One region of the Pseudomonas sp. S35 genome, then DNA from elsewhere that is predicted to be linked to it. Evidence: predicted binding sites of a transcription regulator. Region 1 holds the regulator's gene; the other holds the start of a gene.
What was found. Region 1 encodes FliA, which starts transcription of late flagellar genes. Its sites were predicted from a motif close to CTAAAGTTTNNNNNNNNNNNGCCGNTAA; they were not measured.
Positions count from the first base shown of each region.

Region 2: PspS35_RS23485 (methyl-accepting chemotaxis protein) is a predicted target of FliA. The motif match lies at 2,498-2,525, and genes of this name have one in related genera.

Region 1 is NZ_CP019431.1:4,627,666-4,638,247, reverse strand. It holds gene flhB (flagellar biosynthesis protein FlhB) at 1-1,052, shown strand, start outside; gene PspS35_RS30405 (cold shock domain-containing protein) at 1,128-1,472, shown strand; gene PspS35_RS20660 (cold-shock protein) at 1,514-1,717, shown strand; gene flhA (flagellar biosynthesis protein FlhA) at 2,051-4,180, shown strand; gene flhF (flagellar biosynthesis protein FlhF) at 4,193-5,509, shown strand; gene fleN (flagellar synthesis regulator FleN) at 5,616-6,449, shown strand; gene fliA (RNA polymerase sigma factor FliA) at 6,446-7,186, shown strand; gene PspS35_RS20635 (chemotaxis response regulator CheY) at 7,356-7,730, shown strand; gene PspS35_RS20630 (protein phosphatase CheZ) at 7,749-8,537, shown strand; gene PspS35_RS20625 (chemotaxis protein CheA) at 8,549-10,582, shown strand, end outside.
Region 2 is NZ_CP019431.1:5,220,828-5,231,409, forward strand. It holds gene secA (preprotein translocase subunit SecA) at 1-250, opposite strand, end outside; gene PspS35_RS23475 (DciA family protein) at 545-1,000, shown strand; gene PspS35_RS23480 (helicase HerA-like domain-containing protein) at 1,005-2,483, opposite strand; gene PspS35_RS23485 (methyl-accepting chemotaxis protein) at 2,674-4,563, shown strand; gene PspS35_RS30120 (hypothetical protein) at 4,570-4,740, opposite strand; gene purU (formyltetrahydrofolate deformylase) at 4,827-5,675, opposite strand; gene mvaT (histone-like nucleoid-structuring protein MvaT) at 6,023-6,397, shown strand; gene sbcB (exodeoxyribonuclease I) at 6,468-7,913, opposite strand; gene PspS35_RS23505 (RDD family protein) at 8,080-8,772, shown strand; gene PspS35_RS23510 (stage II sporulation protein M) at 8,769-9,749, shown strand; gene PspS35_RS23515 (DUF4129 domain-containing protein) at 9,736-10,582, shown strand, end outside.

The DNA.
Region 1 (10,582 bases):
CGCGCTCCAAAGAGCTCAACACGGTCGCCACCATGATGGCCGGTGCCGGCGCCTTGCTGATCTACGGCGGTGGATTGGCGCTGGACTTGCTGGAGCTGATGAAACACAACTTCACCTTGCCCCGTGAGGTGTTGCTCAACCCCGATAGCATGGGCCAATACCTGCTGCACTCGGGCAAGATCGCGATCCTGGCCGTGCAGCCGATCCTGATCACCTTGTTGCTGGCCGCGCTGATCGGCCCTGTTGCCTTGGGTGGCTGGCTGTTTGCCGCCGGCAGCATGGCGCCCAAGTTCAGCCGTATGAACCCGGCGGCCGGGCTCAAGCGCATGTTCTCGGCCAAGGCGCTGGTGGAGCTGCTCAAGGCCTTGGCCAAGTTCATCCTGATTCTGTTTGTGGCGCTGATGGTGTTGTCGTCCGACATCGACGACCTGCTGCGCATCGCCCATGAGCCGCTGGAGTCAGCGATCATCCACAGCGTGCAGGTGGTTGGCTGGAGCGCGCTGTGGATGGCCGCCGGGCTGATCATCATTGCGGCCGTGGATGCGCCGATCCAGCTGTGGGAAAGCCACAAGAAACTGCTGATGACCAAGCAGGAAGTGCGCGACGAGCACAAGGACCAGGAAGGCCGTCCCGAGGTCAAGCAGCGCATCCGCCAACTGCAGCGCGAAATGTCCCAGCGCAAGATGATGGCCGCAGTACCCGACGCCGACGTGGTCATCACCAACCCGACCCACTACGCCGTGGCCCTCAAGTACGACCCCGAGAAAGGCGGCGCGCCGATGCTGCTGGCCAAGGGCAGCGACTTTACCGCCTTGAAAATCCGCGAAATCGCGGTGGCCAACGACATCCTGCTGCTCGAATCCCCGGAACTGGCGCGGTCGATCTTCTACTCCACCGACCTCGACCAGGAAATCCCGGCAGGTTTGTACCTGGCGGTTGCCCAAGTGCTGGCGTATGTCTATCAGATTCGCCAATACCGCGCGGGCAAGGGCAAGCGCCCGGATCCGCTCAAAGACCTGCCGATTCCGCCAGAGTTGCGCCGCGACTCTTGACCTTCCCCCCGTGGTGCTGGACGAGCTTCTTTGTGGTGAGCGGGCTTGCCCCGCGCCTGCCTGCGCGGCAGCCCCTTGACCGTCGCCAGCCTCTACCACTCGTCGTTAAGCCCCGTCTACCTGTCAACTTTGACAGTGGTCGCCGTCTCCTTATCGCGGTTTTATAGCTCCGGGAATTCCACGCACTTTGCAGTGCGTGAGGTAGAGGGTATTGCGATGGAGGTGATGAAAGGCACGGTCGAGGCATACGACCACAAAACAGGCGAGGGCGTGATTGCAATGGATCGCGACGACGAACGTGTGCGGGTGGACCTCACGAGTTCTACTGGGATTTGGCTCAAGCAAGGTCAGAGAGTGCAGTTTTCGAGAATCCACCGCCCTGAGGGCGTATTCGCGTCAAACATCAAGATTATCCAGTGAGTCTCGCCTGGTTTTCTGGGCGGGGTGTCAGGAGAGCGGCAATGTCGACAGGCACGGTGAAATGGTTTAACGGCGAAAAAGGATACGGCTTTATCAGTCAGGATGGGGGTGGAGATGTCTTCGTCCACTATTCGGCGATCAAGGGAGAGGGCTATAAGACGCTCGAAGACGGGCAGAAGGTCGAGTTTGGTGTAGAGAAAGGCCAAAAAGGTGATCAGGCCACGGATGTGCAGGTTGTCAGTTAGGTAGGCTCAGTCGAGTGCCTGGCCCTTGCGGATGCCCAGATGCCCCGGCAGCCCCCAACAAGGTCACTGCGAGTGCCAGAACCAATCGAGTTGAGGGTTTTGGGGCCGCTTCGCAGCCCAGCGCGGGGCAAGCCCGCTCACCACGGTGTTATGTATAAGCCTTTGAGAGGTGCGTAGTGGACGTGTTCCCTCGCACCGCCCCTGCCACATTTGAATGTGTGCCTCTCGCGATCCACGGCCTCAAAAGCAAAGTTGGAAGGCTTCTTGCAATACCGCCTCCAGGACGTCTCCCGGCGTCAAAAGTTTGCTTCAAGGAAACGAGGAATACCGGTGGTGGATCGCTCTCAAATGCTCGGCACGGCCCGTACGACCCTGACTGACCTCTCGCGAGGCAATCTGGGTGTGCCGTTGTTGTTGCTGGTGATGCTGGCAATGATGATGTTGCCCATGCCGCCGTTCCTGCTGGACGTGTTCTTCACGTTCAACATTGCGCTTTCGGTCGTGGTCCTGCTGGTCTGCGTGTACGCCCTGCGGCCGCTGGATTTTGCGGTGTTCCCGACGATCCTGCTGGTGGCGACCCTGTTGCGCCTGGCGCTGAACGTGGCGTCCACCCGTGTGGTGATGCTCCACGGCCAGGACGGCCACGCCGCCGCCGGTAAGGTGATCCAGGCCTTCGGCGAGGTGGTGATCGGCGGTAACTACGTGGTCGGTATCGTGGTGTTCGCGATCCTGATGATCATCAACTTCGTGGTGGTGACCAAGGGCGCCGGGCGGATTTCCGAGGTGAGCGCACGCTTTACCCTCGACGCCATGCCCGGCAAGCAGATGGCTATCGACGCCGACCTCAACGCCGGCCTGATCGACCAGAACCAGGCCAAGACGCGCCGCTTGGAAGTCGCCCAGGAAGCCGAGTTCTACGGTTCCATGGACGGTGCCAGCAAATTCGTGCGCGGTGACGCCATCGCTGGCCTGTTGATTCTGTTCATCAACCTGATCGGCGGCATGGCCGTCGGTATCTTCCAGCACGGCATGACCTTCGGCGATGCGGGCAAGGTGTACGCCTTGCTGACCATCGGTGACGGTTTAGTGGCGCAATTGCCATCACTGTTGTTATCTACAGCTGCGGCCATCATGGTGACCCGTGCCTCGGGCTCCGAAGACATGGGCAAGCAGATCAGCCGGCAGATGTTTGCCTCGCCCAAGGCCCTGGCCGTGGCGGCGGGCATCATGGCGATCATGGGTATCGTGCCGGGCATGCCCCACGTCTCGTTCCTGAGCATGGCGGCCCTGGCCGGCGGTGCTGCGTACCTGTTCTGGAAGAAGCAGAACCAGGTCAAAGTCATCGCCCAACAAGAAATTGCCCGCCAGCAAGAACTGCTGCCATCCCCGGCCCGCGCCCAGGAAACCAAGGAGCTTGGCTGGGATGACGTGACCCCGATCGATATGATTGGCCTGGAAGTGGGCTACCGCCTGATCCCCTTGGTGGACCGCAACCAGGGCGGCCAATTGCTTGCGCGGATCAAGGGCGTGCGCAAAAAACTGTCCCAGGACCTGGGTTTTCTGATGCCCACCGTGCACATCCGCGACAACCTCGACCTGGCGCCAAGCGCCTACCGCCTGACCTTGATGGGCGTGATCCTGGCCGAAGCCGAGATCTACCCGGACCGCGAGTTGGCGATCAACCCAGGGCAGGTGTTCGGCAGCCTCAACGGCATTACCGCCAAAGATCCGGCTTTTGGCCTGGACGCGGTGTGGATCGAAATCAGCCAGCGCAGCCAGGCGCAGTCCCTGGGCTACACCGTGGTGGACGCCAGCACCGTGGTTGCGACCCACCTCAACCAGATTCTGTACAAGCACTCCCATGAGCTGATCGGCCACGAAGAAGTCCAGCAATTGATGGGTTTGCTGGGCAAAGCTTCGCCAAAACTCGCCGAAGAACTGGTGCCGGGCGTGCTGTCGCTGTCGCAATTGCTCAAAGTGCTGCAGGCGCTGCTGGCCGAACAGGTGCCGGTGCGCGACATCCGCAGCATTGCCGAGGCCATCGCCAACAATGCCGCCAAGAGTCAAGATACCGCCGCGCTGGTGGCTGCGGTGCGCGTCGGATTGTCCCGCGCAATCGTGCAAAGCATTGTAGGGCTTGACTCCGAGCTGCCTGTGATCACCTTGGAGCCAAGGTTGGAACAAATATTGCTCAATAGTATTCAGAAGGCAGGACAAGGCCAGGAAGAGGGCGTTCTGCTGGAACCAAGCATGGCTGAAAAGCTGCAGCGCTCGTTGATCGACGCCGCGCAGCGCCAAGAGATGCAAGGCCAACCGGTGATTCTGCTGGTGGCCGGCCCGGTCCGCGCGATGTTGTCGCGGTTTGGACGCCTGGCAGTACCGAATTTGCACGTTTTGGCTTATCAGGAAATTCCTGACAACAAGCAAGTGACTATCGTCGCGACAGTAGGGCCCAACGGCTGAGGGTAGTGGGTTATGCAAGTGAAGCGTTTTTTCGCCGCCGATATGCGTCAGGCCATGAAACTGGTCCGTGATGAACTGGGCGCCGACGCCGCGATTATCGGTAACCGTCGTATTGCCGGCGGTGTCGAGCTGACGGCTGCCCTGGATTACACCCCCTCGGCGCTGGCGCCACGCGTGCCGAACATGGAGCTCGAAGACGAGCTGCGCAAGACCGCCTCGCGTATCGTCTCGGCCCAGGCCGAACTGAGCATGCGTGGCGACAGCGATGCCACCACCAATCGCCAGTTGTTTGCCGGCCTGCCGCTGACGGCTGCCGAGCCCCTGGTTGAGCCGACCTTCATCGAACCGCCGCGTCCTGCCGCGCCAGCCCCGGCCGCCGCCGTCGACCAGCGTGTGTTTGATTCGATGCGCTTTGAGCTCAATGGCCTGCGCGAACTGCTGGAAGTGCAGCTCGGCTCGCTGGCCTGGACACAACTGCAAGGCAGCAAGCCGCAACAGGCCAACCTGTGGCGCCGCCTGCAACGCATCGGCCTGTCCGGTCCGCTGTCTCGCGACCTGCTGGCCCTGACCACCGAAATCGACGAACCTCGCCAAGCCTGGCGCATGTTGCTGGCGCACCTGGCGCGGATGATCGTCACCCCGGAAATTGAACCCTTGGAAGAGGGTGGCGTGATCGCCATGGTCGGCCCTGCCGGCATGGGCAAGACCACCACCCTGGCCAAGCTGGCCGCGCGTTACGTGCTCAAGTACGGCGCCAATAACATCGCGCTGGTGAGCATGGACAGCTACCGCATCGGTGCCCAGGAACAGCTCAAGACCTTGGGTCGTATCCTCAATGTGCCGGTGACCCACGTCGATCCGGGCCAGTCCCTGGCCAACGCGCTCGACCCGCTGCTGCGCAAGCGCGTGGTGTTGATCGACACCGCCGGCCTGCAAGCCAGCGACCCGGCGTTGCGCATGCAACTGGAAAGCCTGGCTGGGCGTGGCATCAAGTCGAAAAATTACCTGGTGCTTGCAACCACCAGCCAAAAACAGGTTCTTACCGCTGCGTACCATAGCTACAAGCGCTGCGGCCTGGCCGGTTGCATCCTGACCAAACTGGATGAAACCGCCAGCCTGGGCGAAGTGTTGAGCCTGGCTATCAGCCATGAACTACCGGTTGCCTACCTGACCGACGGGCCGCGGATCCCGGATGATCTGCATCTGCCGCGCCGTCATCAGTTGGTCAGCCGCGCCGTCAGCGTGCAAATGCAAGAAGAGCCTAGCGAGGAAGCGATGGCCGATATGTTCGCCGACCTCTACCACCACCCGGCAAAACGGGTCGGTTGAAGTCAGGATGAACACCGTGAAATGTACCTACATCGATGGTCTGCAAGCGATTCACGCGGCCAAGCCATGTAGCCTGCGTCTAAGCAAGACAAGGTAAAGAAATAAAATGGGCAGCATGCATCCCGTACAGGTGATCGCGGTGACCGGCGGCAAAGGTGGCGTCGGGAAAACTAACGTGTCAGTGAATTTGTCCCTGGCCCTGGCAGAGCTTGGCCGTCGCGTCATGCTGCTGGATGCTGACCTGGGGCTGGCGAACGTCGACGTTCTGCTGGGACTGACGCCCAAACATACCCTTGCCGATGTGATCGAGGGGCGCTGTGAGCTGCGCGATGTGCTGCTCCAGGGCCCTGGCGGGATCCGCATCGTGCCGGCCGCCTCCGGTACCCAGAGCATGGTGCACCTGAGCCCGGCGCAACATGCCGGCCTGATCCAGGCCTTCAGTGATATCGGCGACAACCTCGACGTGCTGGTGATCGACACCGCCGCCGGGATCGGCGAGTCCGTGGTCAGCTTCGTGCGCGCCGCGCAGGAAGTGTTGCTGGTGGTCTGCGATGAACCCACCTCGATCACCGACGCCTACGCCCTGATCAAACTGCTTAACCGTGACTACGGCATGAACCGCTTCCGCGTGCTGGCCAACATGGCCCAGAGCCCGCAGGAAGGGCGCAACCTGTTCGCCAAGTTGACCAAGGTCACGGATCGCTTCCTCGATGTCGCCTTACAATACGTCGGCGCAGTTCCCTACGACGAGTGTGTGCGCAAGGCTGTGCAAAAGCAGCGTGCAGTCTACGAAGCGTTCCCTCGTTCCAAATGCGCACTGGCGTTCAAGGCTATTGCCCAGAAGGTCGATACTTGGCCGTTGCCCGCCAACCCTCGGGGGCATCTGGAGTTTTTCGTCGAGCGATTGGTACATCAGACGAGCGCAGGACCGGTGCTATGACAGCGAACGGCTACAACGCCTACAAGAAATCTGCCCGTGACAGCCAGGGTGAGTTGATTGAGCGCTATGCGCCGCTGGTCAAGCGTATCGCCTATCACTTGTTGGCTCGCCTGCCCGCCAGCGTGCAGGTCGAGGACCTGATCCAGGCCGGCATGATCGGCCTGCTCGAAGTGTCGACCAAATACGACGCCAGCAAAGGCGCGAGTTTCGAGACGTATGCGGGTATCCGTATCCGTGGCGCGATGCTCGATGAGGTGCGTAAAGGCGATTGGGCGCCGCGTTCGGTGCACCGCAATACGCGCATGGTCAGTGACGCAATTCGTGCAATTGAAGCAAAAACCGGTCGCGACGCTAAAGATCACGAAGTTGCGGCCGAACTCCAATTGAGTCTCGACGATTACTACGGGATTTTGAACGATACCTTGGGCAGCCGCCTGTTCAGTTTCGACGACCTGTTGCAGGACGGCGAACACGAAGGGCTGCACGAGGACGGCGCGAGCGCACACATGGAGCCGTCGCGCGACCTGGAAGATGAACGCTTCCAGGGCGCATTGGCGGACGCCATTGCCAACTTGCCCGAGCGCGAGCGGTTGGTGTTGGCGCTGTACTACGACGAAGAGCTGAACCTCAAGGAAATCGGTGAGGTCCTGGGGGTCAGTGAATCGCGTGTCAGCCAGTTGCACAGCCAATGCGCAGCCCGCTTGCGCGGGCGATTGGGAGAGTGGCGAGCGCGCTGACAGGCGGTGTGGGGGCACTGCGAAGCGATACCGCGAAGGTGATTGGCCTTCGCGGGTTCGACCCGTGGTGTTCCCAGCAGTCCTTTTTGTGTAATGCCTGTTGATTGAAATGGCGCGTCCAGGTGCTGGGCGCGTTTAAGACTGCTTGGAGGTCGAATTGGACAAGAACATGAAAATCCTCATCGTTGATGACTTCTCAACGATGCGGCGGATCATAAAAAACCTGTTGCGTGACCTTGGGTTCACAAACACGGTCGAGGCGGATGACGGCCTGACGGCAATTCCGATCCTCAACAGCGGGAGCATCGACTTTCTGGTAACGGACTGGAACATGCCGGGAATGACCGGTATCGACCTGTTGCGCCACGTGCGCGCCGACGAAAAGCTGCGCAGCCTTCCCGTGTTGATGGTGACCGCCGAAGCCAAGCGTGAGCAGATCATCGAAGCCGCCCAGGCCGGGGTCAACGGTTATGTGGTCAAGCCATTCACTGCACAGGCCTTGAAAGAGAAGATCGAAAAGATCTTCGAACGCATCCACGGCTAATGCCATCGCGGGGGAGCTATGGAGCATAAAGAAACGTCACAGGGAGACTTCGAGTCGACCCTGAAAAAACATGCTCACCAGTTGGTCGACAGCCTTGAAAGAGGCCAGTTCGGCGACGCGGTGCAGTTGATCCATGAGCTCAACCAGACCCGTGACCGCGGCCTGTATCAGGAAGTGGGCAAGCTCACACGCGAGCTGCACAGTGCGATCGTCAATTTCCAGATTGACCCGCATATGCCCCAGGCCGAAGAAATCTCACAAATCACTGACGCCACCGAACGCCTGTCCTACGTGGTCAGGCTGACTGAGGCGGCGGCCAACCGCACGATGGACCTGGTGGAAAACGCCACGCCCCTGGTCAATGGCATGGCCACTGAAGCCCAAGCCCTGAGCAACGACTGGGGCCGCTTCATGCGCCGGGAAGTGGGGGCTGAAGAGTTCCGTGAGCTGGCCCGTCGGGTCGAAGGGTTCTTGTCACGCAGCGAGCAGGAAAACCGCACGGTTGCCAGCAACCTCAATGACATTCTGCTGGCCCAGGACTACCAGGACCTTACCGGTCAGGTGATCAAGCGTGTGACCCAGTTGGTCACCGAAGTGGAAAGCAACCTGCTCAAATTGGTACTCATGGCTGGCCAGGTCGACCGTTTTGCCGGCATCGAACATGACCGCGAAGCGATCCTCTCTGAAAAAGATCCACAAAAACATCTCGCCAAGGGTGAAGGTCCGCAGATTCATGCCGATAAACGTGAAGACGTTGTGTCAGGTCAGGATGACGTAGATGACCTGTTATCCAGTTTAGGCTTCTAAGGAGCACCCACATGAGCTTCGGCGCCGATGAAGAGATCCTTCAGGATTTCCTTGTAGAGGCCGGCGAAATTTTAGAGCAACTGTCCGAACAACTGGTCGAGCTGGAAAGCCGACCGGATGATGCGAACCTGCTCAATGCAATTTTTCGCGGTTTTCATACTGTAAAAGGGGGCGCCGGCTTCCTCCAGCTCCATGAGCTGGTGGAGTGCTGCCACATCGCCGAGAACGTGTTCGACATCCTGCGCAAGGGTGAGCGTCACGTTGATTCGGAATTGATGGACGTGATTCTCGAAGCACTGGATGCGGTCAACGGCATGTTCAGCCAAGTGCGTGAACGTGCCCCGATCACCGCGGCCACGCCGGAACTGTTGGCCGCCCTGGCGCGCTATGCAGAGCCGGCCGACACCACGGCAGCGCCGGTGGTTGAAGCCGCGCCTGAGCCGGTGGCGCAGCCAGAAGCCGATGTAACGGACAGCGAGTTCGAGCAGTTGCTCAACTCCCTCAGTGCCGTCAAGGCCGAGGCTGAAGCACCGGCGGCGCCTGCCCCGGCAGCGGCGCCGACCAGCGAAGACATCACCGACGCCGAGTTCGAATCGCTGCTCGACCAGTTGCACGGCAAGGGCCAGTTCGCCGCCGATGCGGTGGCGCCGGTTGCCGCTGCCCAAGCGCCTGCGGCCCCGGCCAGTACCGACATTACCGATGACGAATTCGAAGCCTTGCTTGACCAGTTGCATGGCAAAGGCACGTTCGCCGTCGACGCCCTGCCAGACGTGGCGCCAGCGCCTGCTGCTGCACCTGCCAGTGCCAAGCCTGCGGACGATGGGTTGATCTCCGATCACGAATTCGAAGCGCTGCTGGACGATTTGCACGGCAAGGGCAAGTTCACCGAAGTCGCCTCGGCGGCGGCTGTGGCGACGGCGGCACCGGTTGCGGCCAAAGCGGCTGCACCTGCACCTGTGGCAGCGGCCAAGCCAGCCGCCCCGGCTCCAGCACCGGCGCGTGCAGCTGCGCCACCGCCGCCGGAAAAACCGGCCAGTGAAGCCGAAACCACGGTGCGGGTCGATACCGCGCGCCTGGACGACATCATGAACATGGTCGGCGAACTGGTACTGGTGCGTAACCGTCTGGTGCGCCTGGGCCTGAGCAGCGGCGATGAAGCCATGCAAAAGGCCGTGTCGAACCTCGATGTGGTGACGGCCGACCTGCAAACCGCGGTGATGAAAACGCGCATGCAGCCGATCAAAAAAGTCTTCGGCCGTTTCCCGCGCCTGGTCCGTGACCTGGCACGCCAGCTGAAGAAAGAGATCAACCTGGAACTGGTGGGTGAAGAAACCGACCTCGACAAAAACCTTGTCGAGGCCCTGGCCGACCCGCTGGTCCACTTGGTGCGCAACGCCGTCGACCACGGCGTCGAAACCCCGGAAGAACGCGAAGCCTCGGGCAAGTCCCGTGGTGGCAAGGTGATTCTGGCGGCGGAGCAAGAAGGCGACCATATCCTGCTGTCGATTACCGATGACGGCAAAGGCATGGACCCGGCGATCTTGCGCAATATCGCGGTCAAGCGCGGCGTGATGGACAAGGACGCCGCCGACCGGCTGACCGACACCGAGTGCTACAACCTGATCTTCGCCCCAGGCTTCTCGACCAAGACCGAGATTTCCGACGTGTCGGGCCGTGGCGTGGGCATGGACGTGGTGAAGACCAAGATCAGCCAGCTCAACGGCTCGATCAACATCTACTCGACCAAGGGCCAGGGCTCCAAGATCGTGATCAAGGTGCCGTTGACCTTGGCGATCATGCCGACCCTGATGGTGATGCTGGGCAACCAGGCTTTCGCCTTCCCGCTGGTCAACGTCAACGAAATCTTCCACCTCGACCTGTCGCGTACCAATGTGGTGGACGGCCAGGAAGTGGTGATCGTGCGGGACAAGGCGTTGCCGCTGTTCTACCTCAAGCGCTGGCTGGTTGCATCGGCTGCCCATGAGGAGCAGCGCGAAGGCCATGTGGTGATTCTGTCCGTGGGCACCCAGCGCATCGGCTTTGTC
Region 2 (10,582 bases), 590 kb from region 1:
AGTGGCGCATGCCCATGACACGTTTACCGGCTTCACGGGCGACCGCAAAGGCTTCGGGCAGGAGCTTGTCGAGGGTTTCACCTTTGGCTATGCGGGCCTTGAACTCTTGGGTCTTGGCGCGCAATTGCTCGTCCGACAGGGCAACCATCTGCTCTTCGAAGGCATTGACCAACTGCACCGTCTTGAGCATGCGTTTGACTTCGCGCTCATTCTTGCTTCCAAAAAGTTTCTTTAACAAAGGCGCAAACATATCGGCAGGTTCTTCCACACATAGGGATGGAGGGCGCACCGTGAGTGGCCCGAGCAGCCCTCACGGCCGCATGCGAACGCGCATTCTACCCGGAATCGTGGGTGAGGAAAGTGGCGTTGTTCCCCGATGCTGGCATGGTGCTGTGAGAGGGCTTGTTTAAAATAAGGGCTTTTGCGCGAACTTCAACCCATAGAGCCCATTGATTTCATGGACAAAGCCTCGGCGATGCATTGCCCGGGGCCGGATAGACGGGTTCTGCTAAGATGGCAGCTCTGTTGCTTAAGGTGTCCAATAATGGCATTTCGCCCTCTTACAGCCCGCGCGCCCAGCGTGTTGCTTCGCGAAGCCAAGCCGTTGAAAGCCATCTTTGGCCATGCGCAACGCTTGGGCCATTTGCAACGCCTGCTCGAAAGCCAACTGCAACCCGCCGCCCGCGAGCATTGCCATGTGGCCTCTTGGCGTGAAGGTAATTTGCTATTGATTGTCACGGACGGTCACTGGGCGACCCGTTTGCGCTATCAGCAAAAACGCCTGCTGCGTCAACTGATGGCATTCGATGAATTTGCCAGCCTGACACGCATCCAGTTCAAAGTGCAGCCATCGACCGTGCAGCAAAGCGCAGTCGGCCACACCCTGGACCTTTCAGAGAATGCGGCCGAGACCATTCAGGCCACAGCCGACGGGATCAGCGATCCAGCCTTGCGCGCTGCACTTGAGCGGCTGGCCGCCCATGGCAAGCCCAAGGCCTGAAGCGCTACTTGCGCTTGCTGCCGCCCAGCAAAGACCCCAACAAACCACGCACCAATTGGCGCCCCATCTGATTGGCCGCCTGTTGCATGGCTGACTTCAGCGCCTTGCCTGCGGTGGTTCCCAGGAACGCCCCGGCCTTGTCCGTGAAGCTAGGCTCCTCGGCGGCCTGCTTGGCCTCTTCGGTAGGCCCCAGTTCCTTGCGGGCCATCAGCACTTCATAGGCAGATTCCCGATCAATTGGCTTGTCATAACGGCCCAGCAACGGCGAGCTGGCCACCAGTGCGGCGCGCTCAGCCGCGCTGAGCGGCCCGATGCGCGATTGCGGTGGCGCGACCAGCACGCGCTGGACCACTTGCGGCGTGCCTTTTTCCTGCAAGGTGCCCACCAATGCTTCACCCGTACCCAATTCGGTCAACACCGACAAGGCATCAAATTCAGGATTGGGCCGGAACCCGTCCGCCACTGCCCGCAGAGACTTCTGTTCTTTGGTGGTGAACGCTCGCAGGCCGTGCTGCACCCGCAAACCGAGTTGCGCCAGCACGGTGTCCGGCAGGTCACCCGGCGATTGGGTGACGAAATACACGCCAACGCCTTTGGAACGAATCAACCGCACCACTTGCTCCAGCCGCTCTTGCAACGCCTTGGGCGTGTCGGCGAACAACAGATGCGCTTCGTCGAAAAAGAGCGCCAGCAGCGGTTTGTCGGCGTCGCCGCGCTCCGGCAGTTGCTCGAACAACTCCGCCAACAGCCATAACAGGAAGGTCGCGTACACCTTCGGCGCCTCATGCACCAGGCGGCTGGCGTCCAGCAGGTGGATACGCCCACGACCGTCACCGGTGGGCTGCAAGATGTCTTCAAGCTGCAAGGCCGGCTCGCCAAACAACGCCTCGGCACCCTGCTGCTCCAAGATAGCCAAACGCCGCAACAGCGCCTGGCTGGAGCCGGTGGTCATCAACGCCGCGTCGTCGCCAAGCAGTTCCGGGTGGTAGCGCAGGTGGTTGAGCAGCGCCTTAAGGTCCTTGAGATCCAGCAGCAACAGGCCTTCGCGATCCGCCACCTTGAATGCCGCATAAAGAGCCGACTGCTGGCTGTCAGTCAGTTCCAGCAGGCTGCCGAGCAACAATGGCCCCATCTCACTGATCGTGGTGCGCAATGGATGACCGGACTGCCCGTGGATATCCCACAGCGTGACCGGATACGCCTTGCCCGTGTAATTAAGGAAAGGCATCCCGGCGATACGCTCGGCCACCTTGCCCTGAGGGTTGGCGGCGGCACCCAGGCCACAGAGGTCACCTTTGATGTCAGCCGCAAATACCGCCACGCCCGCATCACTGAAGGCTTCAGCCAGGCGTTGCAACGTGACGGTCTTGCCCGTGCCCGTCGCGCCGGCGATCAACCCGTGGCGGTTGGCCAGGCGCATGGCCTGGGCAATGGGCTGGCCGTCAAGGCCGGCACCGATAAGAAGTTGCGTGGAATCAGGCATTTCGTCACCCATGGTTAATCTTTAGTAGCGCTAGGTCGATAAGACAGATGTGAGACCCATAAAGTCGAAAAATCACTCAGATAGTTCCTACAGGGACCAACGGAAATATCAAACTTTTTTTACGCTGCCCTTCCGCGTGTTCCACAAGGACGCGCTTCGGATATTAAGACCTTAGCGGACCCTTCAAGCTATGAATAAAAATCTGCGTTTCAGCCACAAGATCCTGCTTGCAGCCTCCCTTATCGTCATCGCCGCCTTCGCACTGTTCACCCTTTACAACGATTACCTGCAACGTAACGCTATTCGTGACGACCTCAACAATTACCTGCATGAAATGGGCGATGTCACCGCCAGCAATATTCAGACTTGGCTCACCGGGCGCATTGCACTGGTGGAAAACGCGGCACAAAACATCGCCATCAACCCTGAGCCTGCGACGGTTGCCAGCCTGCTGGAACAGAAAACGCTGACGTCTTCCTTCATGGCGACTTACGTGGGTGACAGCAAAGGGGCCTTCACCATCCGCCCCGACACCAAGATGCCGGATGGCTTCGACCCCCGCGTTCGCCCTTGGTACAAAGGTGCCCAGAGCAGCAACGGTTCGACCCTGACTGAACCGTACATCGACGCCGCCACCGGGCAATTGATCATTTCCATCGCCACCCCCAGCGCCAAAGGAGGCCAGAGCATCGGCGTGGTGGGCGGCGACCTCAGCCTGCAAACCCTGGTGGATAACATCGGCGCGCTGAACTTCGGCGGCATGGGCTATGCGTTCCTGGTCAGCGCCGACGGCAAAGTGCTGGTACACCCGGACAAAAACCTGGTGATGAAAACCCTGACCGATGTGTATCCGAAAAACACGCCGAAGATCAGTGGCAACTTCAGTGAAGTCGAGGCCAACGGCAAGGACAACATCGTGACCTTCACACCGATCAAAGGCCTGCCGTCGGTGAACTGGTACTTGGGCATTTCGGTCGATAAAGACAAATCCTTCGCCATGCTCAGCGAATTCCGTACCTCGGCGGTCATCGCCACCATCATTGCCGTGGTGATCATTATTGCCCTGCTGGGCATGCTGATTCGCGTGCTGTTGCAGCCGCTGCACGTGATGACCCGCGCCATGCAGGATATCGCCGACGGCGAAGGTGACCTGACGCGCCGCCTGACCATCCAGAACCACGATGAGTTCGGCACCCTGGCTAACGCTTTCAACCGCTTCGTGGAGCGGATTCACACGTCCATCCGTGAAGTATCTTCAGCCACCGAGCAGGTCAACGAAGTGGCACTGCGGGTTGTCAGCGCCTCCAACTCGTCGATGGTCAACTCCGACGAACAGGCCAACCGCACCAACAGCGTGGCTGCCGCCATCAACGAACTGGGCGCCGCCGCGCAGGAAATAGCGCGCAACGCTGCACAAGCGTCCAACCAGGCCAGCGACGCGCGGCACTTGGCCGAAGACGGTCAACAGGTGGTTGAACGCAATATCAAGGCGATGACGCAGTTGTCCGCGATGATCAGCGCATCCAGCAGCAATATCGAAGCGCTTAACAGCAAGACCGTGAACATCGGTCAGATTCTCGAGGTGATCACCAGCATCTCGCAGCAAACCAACCTGCTGGCGCTGAACGCAGCCATCGAGGCGGCCCGCGCCGGGGAAGCCGGACGCGGGTTTGCAGTGGTGGCCGATGAAGTACGCAACCTGGCACACCGCACCCAGGAATCGGCGCAGCAAGTACAAAAGATGATCGAGGAACTGCAAGTCGGCGCCCGGGATTCGGTCAGCACCATGAGCGACAGCCAACGCCACAGCCAGGACAGCGTGGAAATCGCCAACCTCGCCGGTGAGCGCCTCAACAGCGTGACCCAACGTATTGGTGAGATCGACGGCATGAACCAATCAGTCGCCACCGCCACTGAGGAACAAACCTCGGTCGTCGAGTCGATCAATATGGACATCACGGAGATCAACACCCTCAATCAGGAAGGCGTGGAAAACCTGCAATCGACCCTGCGTGCGTGCGCCGACCTGGAACAGCAAGCGGCGCGGTTGAAGCAATTGGTGGGCAGCTTCCGGATCTGATACGCGTTATTTCGCGGCGGTATCAGACTTGGCCTGCTCGCGCTCCCACAACTCGGCGGCACCTGGAAAGTCGGTGCCGTCGTCGCTGTCCAGGTCGTCCGGGTCGTACCGGCTTAAACACCCCTCACCCAGTGTTGCCGGGGCTTTGGAGGTGGCTTTGTCCAGTGGGTCACTCATCGATCAATCCTCAACGCCAGACAAAGAAAAAGGGCCTGGGGAGATTTAACGCCCAGGCCCTTCATTCTTCAATCAAAACGCTGCGATCAGAACACGACGGTCTTGTTGCCGTGCACCAGCACGCGGTCTTCCAAGTGGTAGCGCAGGCCACGGGCCAGCACCATCTTCTCGACATCGCGACCGAAGCGCACCATGTCTTCAATGCTGTCGCTATGGCTGACGCGCACCACGTCTTGCTCGATGATCGGCCCCGCATCCAGCTCTTCGGTGACGTAATGGCAGGTTGCGCCAATCAACTTCACGCCCCGCAGGGACGCCTGGTGGTAAGGCTTGGCCCCGACAAACGATGGCAGGAAACTGTGGTGAATGTTGATCACCTTGCCGGCATATTCGCGGCAGAGTTCCGGCGGCAGGATCTGCATGTAACGCGCCAGCACCACCACATCGGCTTCATGTTGCTTGACCAGACGGGAAACCTCGGCGAACGCCGGTTCCTTGTCCTGTGGATTGACCGGTACGTGGTAGTACGGGATGCCATGCCACTCGACCATGCTACGCAGGTCGTCATGATTGGATATCACACACGCGATCTCGCAATCGAGTTCATCACTGTGCCAACGGTGCAGCAAGTCGGCCAGGCAATGGGATTCGCGGCTGGCCATCAACACCACGCGTTTTTTCTGCTCGGTGTCGGTGATGTGCCAGGTCATCGAAAACTCTTCGGCGATTGGCGCAAAGGCCTCGCGAAAAGCCTCAAGACCAAAGGGCAGCGTGTCGGCACGGATTTCGTGACGCATGAAGAACCAACCGCTGAGATTGTCCGAGTGATGGCTCGCCTCGGTGATCCAGCCGTTGTGGGAGGCCAGAAAGTTACTGACTTTGGCAACGATGCCAACCCGGTCCGGGCAAGCAATCACCAGCCGAAAAGTGCGCATTAGGGGGAAACTCCAGAACTTCGCAAAGGTTGCCATTCTAGCGATTGCGCGGGAAAACTGCAGTATTCGTTAAGCTTTATTCTGATCACACCCCTTGCCTTACCCCCTAACAGCCTATGGCTTTGACCGTTTTATATGAATCTAACGCACCTCGCGCGCGCCCTCCCGAATTCCAAGGAGATTATGTTTAGGCCCACGACCTTGTAATTAACTCGATTGCGCAACCTCGCTCCAAACATTTAAAGTAATTCACATAAATGTCTGCTTAAATGTTTACTTGAGCAAACTGCCTGACTATTATTAGGCCACTGTCCCTGTCAATCAGCGTTCTACATAAGGTAGTCCACATGTCTCTGATCAACGAATACCGCGCCACCGAAGAAGCTATCAAAGAGCTTCAAGCTCGTTTGAAGAACCTGTCCCAAGACGACAAACTGAAAACCGAGCTGGAATTCGAAGGCAAACTGCGCACCCTCATGGGTGAATACTCCAAATCCCTGCGTGACATCATCGCGCTGCTGGATCCTGAGTCGAAAGTTAAAGCACCTCGTGGCGCTGTAAAAACGACCGGCACCAAGCGCGCTCGCAAGGTCAAGCAATACAAAAACCCGCATAACGGCGAAGTGATTGAAACCAAAGGTGGCAACCACAAAACGCTGAAAGAGTGGAAAGCCAAGTGGGGCGGTGACGTGGTTGAAGGCTGGGCTACCCTGCTGGGTTAAGCTTCGCCAGGCCTGCGCCTGATACGCGACACATTAAAAACGCCAGCTTGCTGGCGTTTTTATTACTTGTCTATTCTGCAAACCCTGACTGCTGGTTCAAACGAAGAACCAAGGAATTGGCATATTCCTGCCACTGCTGCAGCACCTGCCGCTGAAACGGCGTCGCACTAACCGCCAACTCTTGCCAGGCTTGATTAAATGCCTCAAGGGTATTCGGCGCACCCCACTCAGAATTTGACAAACGTTGCTGACAGAAAAGTTTCCAGCGTTGTTGCTCCTCACTGTTCAACGTATCGGGGAAGTTACGCGCACGGTAGCGAAACAATAATTCCGGTAACCGTTGATCATCGAAAGGCCACTGCTGGCGCGCCAATTGCGCAGGTTCAGTCATTCGGACTTGCTCACATAACCGCCGATCACGATCGCCAATAAAACCATCGTAGAGCTGCTGCTCCGGGTCAGCATTCGGTGCAAATTCCTCATCGGCATAAATTGCCGCCAACTTATCGCGCCAAAGTTCCTGTGCGTCAGTTAGCCGCAGCGCCCGCGACTGATAAGCCCCCCTGTCCAATTGCAGCCGCTCCCAGTCTTCGGCCCGCAGTACGCTCAAAGGAGCGACCACAGGGCAGCGATTGATATGCACCAACTTGAGCGGTACCGGCAACTCACCCTCGGCAAGCTCATCACGGCGGGTGTAAAGGCGTTCGCGCAAGGCGTCGGCATCCATATCCAGCAGGCCCTGGGGATCGAGCCCAAGGTCGCAAACAATCAACGCATTGCGATTACGCGGGTGCCAGGCCAAAGGCAGCACGACCCCCAGGTAATGACGTTCAGCGGAAAATCGCCCGGATATATGCACCATCGGTTGCAACAAGCGCACCTGGTCCATTACTCGTTGTTTGCTGCGCAGTTGAAACAGCCAGTCGTAGAGTTTGGGCTGTTTCTCTCGAACCAATCGCGCCAGCGCAATCGTGGCGCGCACGTCGGATAACGCATCGTGGGCCTGGCCATGATCAATGCCATTGGCGGCAGTCAGGCGCTCAAGCTTGAGCGTTACGCGCCCATCGTCCTGGGGCCATTCGATGCCCCCTGGCCGCAGGGCGTAAGCGGTGCGAACCACGTCGATCAAATCCCAACGGCTATTACCGCCCTGCCACTCGCGCGCATACGGATCAAAAAAGTTGCGATACAAGCTGTAGCGCGTCATCTCATCATCAAAGCGCAGCGTGTTATAGCCGGCACCACAGGTGCCCGGAGCAGCGAGCTCAGCGTGTACCCGGGTCATGAAATCGGCTTCGGCCAGGCCTTTCTCCGCCAATATCTGCGGGGTGATGCCAGTGATCGCACACGCCGCGGGATGGGGCAGGATATCGTCGCTCGGCTGGCAATACAGATTGACCGGTGAACCGACTTCGTTGAGATCGAAATCCGTGCGAATTCCGGCTACCTGAAGCGGGCGATCACGGCGCGGGTTGATGCCGGTGGTTTCATAGTCGTACCAGAAAATGGAGGTCACGGGCTATTCCTGTGCTGAAGGTCGACAAAGTCTAGGCGCTGAACCGCGCCTGGGGAAAGCGACAAATAACTGTACAAACATCCAGAAAAATCTTGAGAGGTTGCTTCCACCGCCGACACTGCTAGCATCCGTGTCTCCCAAATGCTCTGCACTGCCAAGGATCGCGATGCCATCAGCCCCATTGGACACCCGCTACCAGATCGAGACGCCAGAAGGCATCGACCTGGCATTGCGCCCAGCCGGCCTGGTGCCCCGGGCGCTGGCCTTTGCCTTCGACCTCGGCGCACGCGGTGTGATCATGGGCGTGCTCCTGGTGCCATTGGCCTTGCTTGGCAACATTGGTATCGGCCTGGGCTCGCTACTGCTGTTCCTGGCCAGTTGGTGGTACATGGTGCTGTTCGAGGTGCTCAACCAGGGCTGCTCGCCAGGTAAACAGGTCATGGGCCTGCGTGTCGTGCAGGACGACGGCACGCCCATTGGCTGGTCGGCGTCACTCATCCGCAACCTGCTTCGGTTTGTCGACATGCTGCCTTTTGGCTATTGTCTCGGCGCCATCAGTTGCCTGCAACATCCTCACTTCAAACGCCTGGGCGACTTGGCCGCTGGCACGTTGGTGGTCTACCGCGAACAGCCTCTGGTGCGCCCCCAGGTGCCTCAGGCTGCGGCACTGCGTTTACCGTTTGCCCTGGACCTGAGTGAACAGCGGGCCATCCTGGGTTTTGCAGAACGCCAGGGTGAACTGTCCGCCGAACGAGTACATGAGCTCGCCTCGATCCTCGCAACGCCGCTGCACGTCTCTCCGGCACGTGCCGTAGAGCAACTCAATGGCGTGGCGCGCGGCCTGTTGGGGCCGATATGAAGCAGAGCCTCTTCGAAAGCCGCTACCAACCTCAATGGCAAGCCTTTGCCGAGCAACTCAAGCAGTTGGAACAGGGCAAGGCCAAGGCAAGCGAGATGGCCGACTTCCCACATCAATACCGACGTCTATGCCAGCACTTGGCCTTGGCCCAGGAACGCGGTTACAGCAGCTACCTGGTAGACCCACTGCAACAACTGGCCCTGCGCGGCCATCAACAACTCTACCGTCACCGCAGCCAATTGGCCGCAAACGCGCTGAGCTTCGTACTGGCCGGCTTCCCACGACTGGTACGGGAACAGTGGCGTTTTGTGTTGCTCGCCAGCCTGTTGTTCTTTGGCAGCCTGTTGGGTATTGCCGTGCTGGTCTACCTGTTCCCCGACCTGATCTACAGCATTGTCAGCCCCCAACAGGTGGCCGAGATGCAAGGCATGTATGACCCTGATATCAGCCGCCTGGGGCGCACCGTCGAACGGGCATCGAGCGAAGACTGGATGATGTTTGGCTATTACGTAATGCACAACATCGGCATTGCCTTCCAGACGTTTGCCGCCGGTTTGCTCTTCGGCCTGGGTAGCGTGTTTTTCCTGGTTTTCAACGGACTGATCATCGGCGCGATCTCCGGGCACCTCACCGAGATCGGCTACGGACAGACTTTCTGGTCATTCGTGATAGGGCATGGCGCCTTCGAATTGACGGCCATTACCCTCGCGGGAGCCGCGGGGTTGCAACTGGGCTGGGCGTTGATCGCCCCGGGGCAATTGAGTCGCGGAGAATCCTTGCGACTCGCGGCACGTAAAAGCGTGCAACTGTTGTGCGCAGTCATGGTGTTCCTGCTGATCGCAGCGTTTATAGAAGCCTACTGGTCGTCCACGACCCAGATCCCCCCTTGGGGCAAATACCTGGTGGGCGCTGCACTCTGGCTGCTGGTAGCCGCTTACCTGACCTTAGCCGGACGGGCTCGCCATGCGCCTGAGTGATGCCAGCGTCGTCATCCGCCCGCGCACCGCCTGGGAAGCCATGGATCTGGGCATATTAATGGCCAGGGAACACCGCGTGCTGTTGATGGGCAGTTGGGCCCTGGTGACCCTGCCAGTGTTTGCATTGCTCACCGCTTTACTGTGGGAGCATCCATACACGGTCATGCTCTTGTTCTGGTGGTTCCAGCCGGCCTTCGATCGCTTGCCGTTGTATATCCTGTCCAAGACCCTGTTTGGCGAAAAGCCCACCCTGAGACAGGCCGTGAGCCAATGGCCAAGTCTTCTCAAAGGCCAGTTACTGGCCAGCTTGACTTGGCGCCGGCTCAGCCTCAGCCGCAGCTTTGTCATGCCAGTCAGTCAACTCGAAGGTCTTGACGGCCAGGCGCGCCAGAAGCGCCTGGGCGTGCTGCAGCAGCGCAACGCGGGCGCCGCACGCTGGCTTACCATCGTCAGCGTGCATCTGGAAATCGGGCTATGGTTCGGCCTCATGGCGTTTTTCTACCTGTTCATTCCACAACAGGTTGAACTGGATTGGGATTGGCTGAACCTGCTCCTGGCGACCAGTTCCGAAGTACTCTGGCTGGATCATCTGGGCAACGCGTTCTACGCGGTGATGCTGGTGTTTTGGGAGCCCATCTATGTGGCCTGTGGCTTCAGCCTCTATCTCAATCGCCGCACCGGATTGGAAGCGTGGGACCTGGAGCTGGTATTCCGCCGCCTGCGCCAGCGCCTGAGTAATGTGGCGCCATTGTTACTGCTGGTGATCGGGCTCACATTGCTGCCATTCAGCCCGCCCACCATGGCGGATGAAACCACGCCGCTGAGCCCCAAGG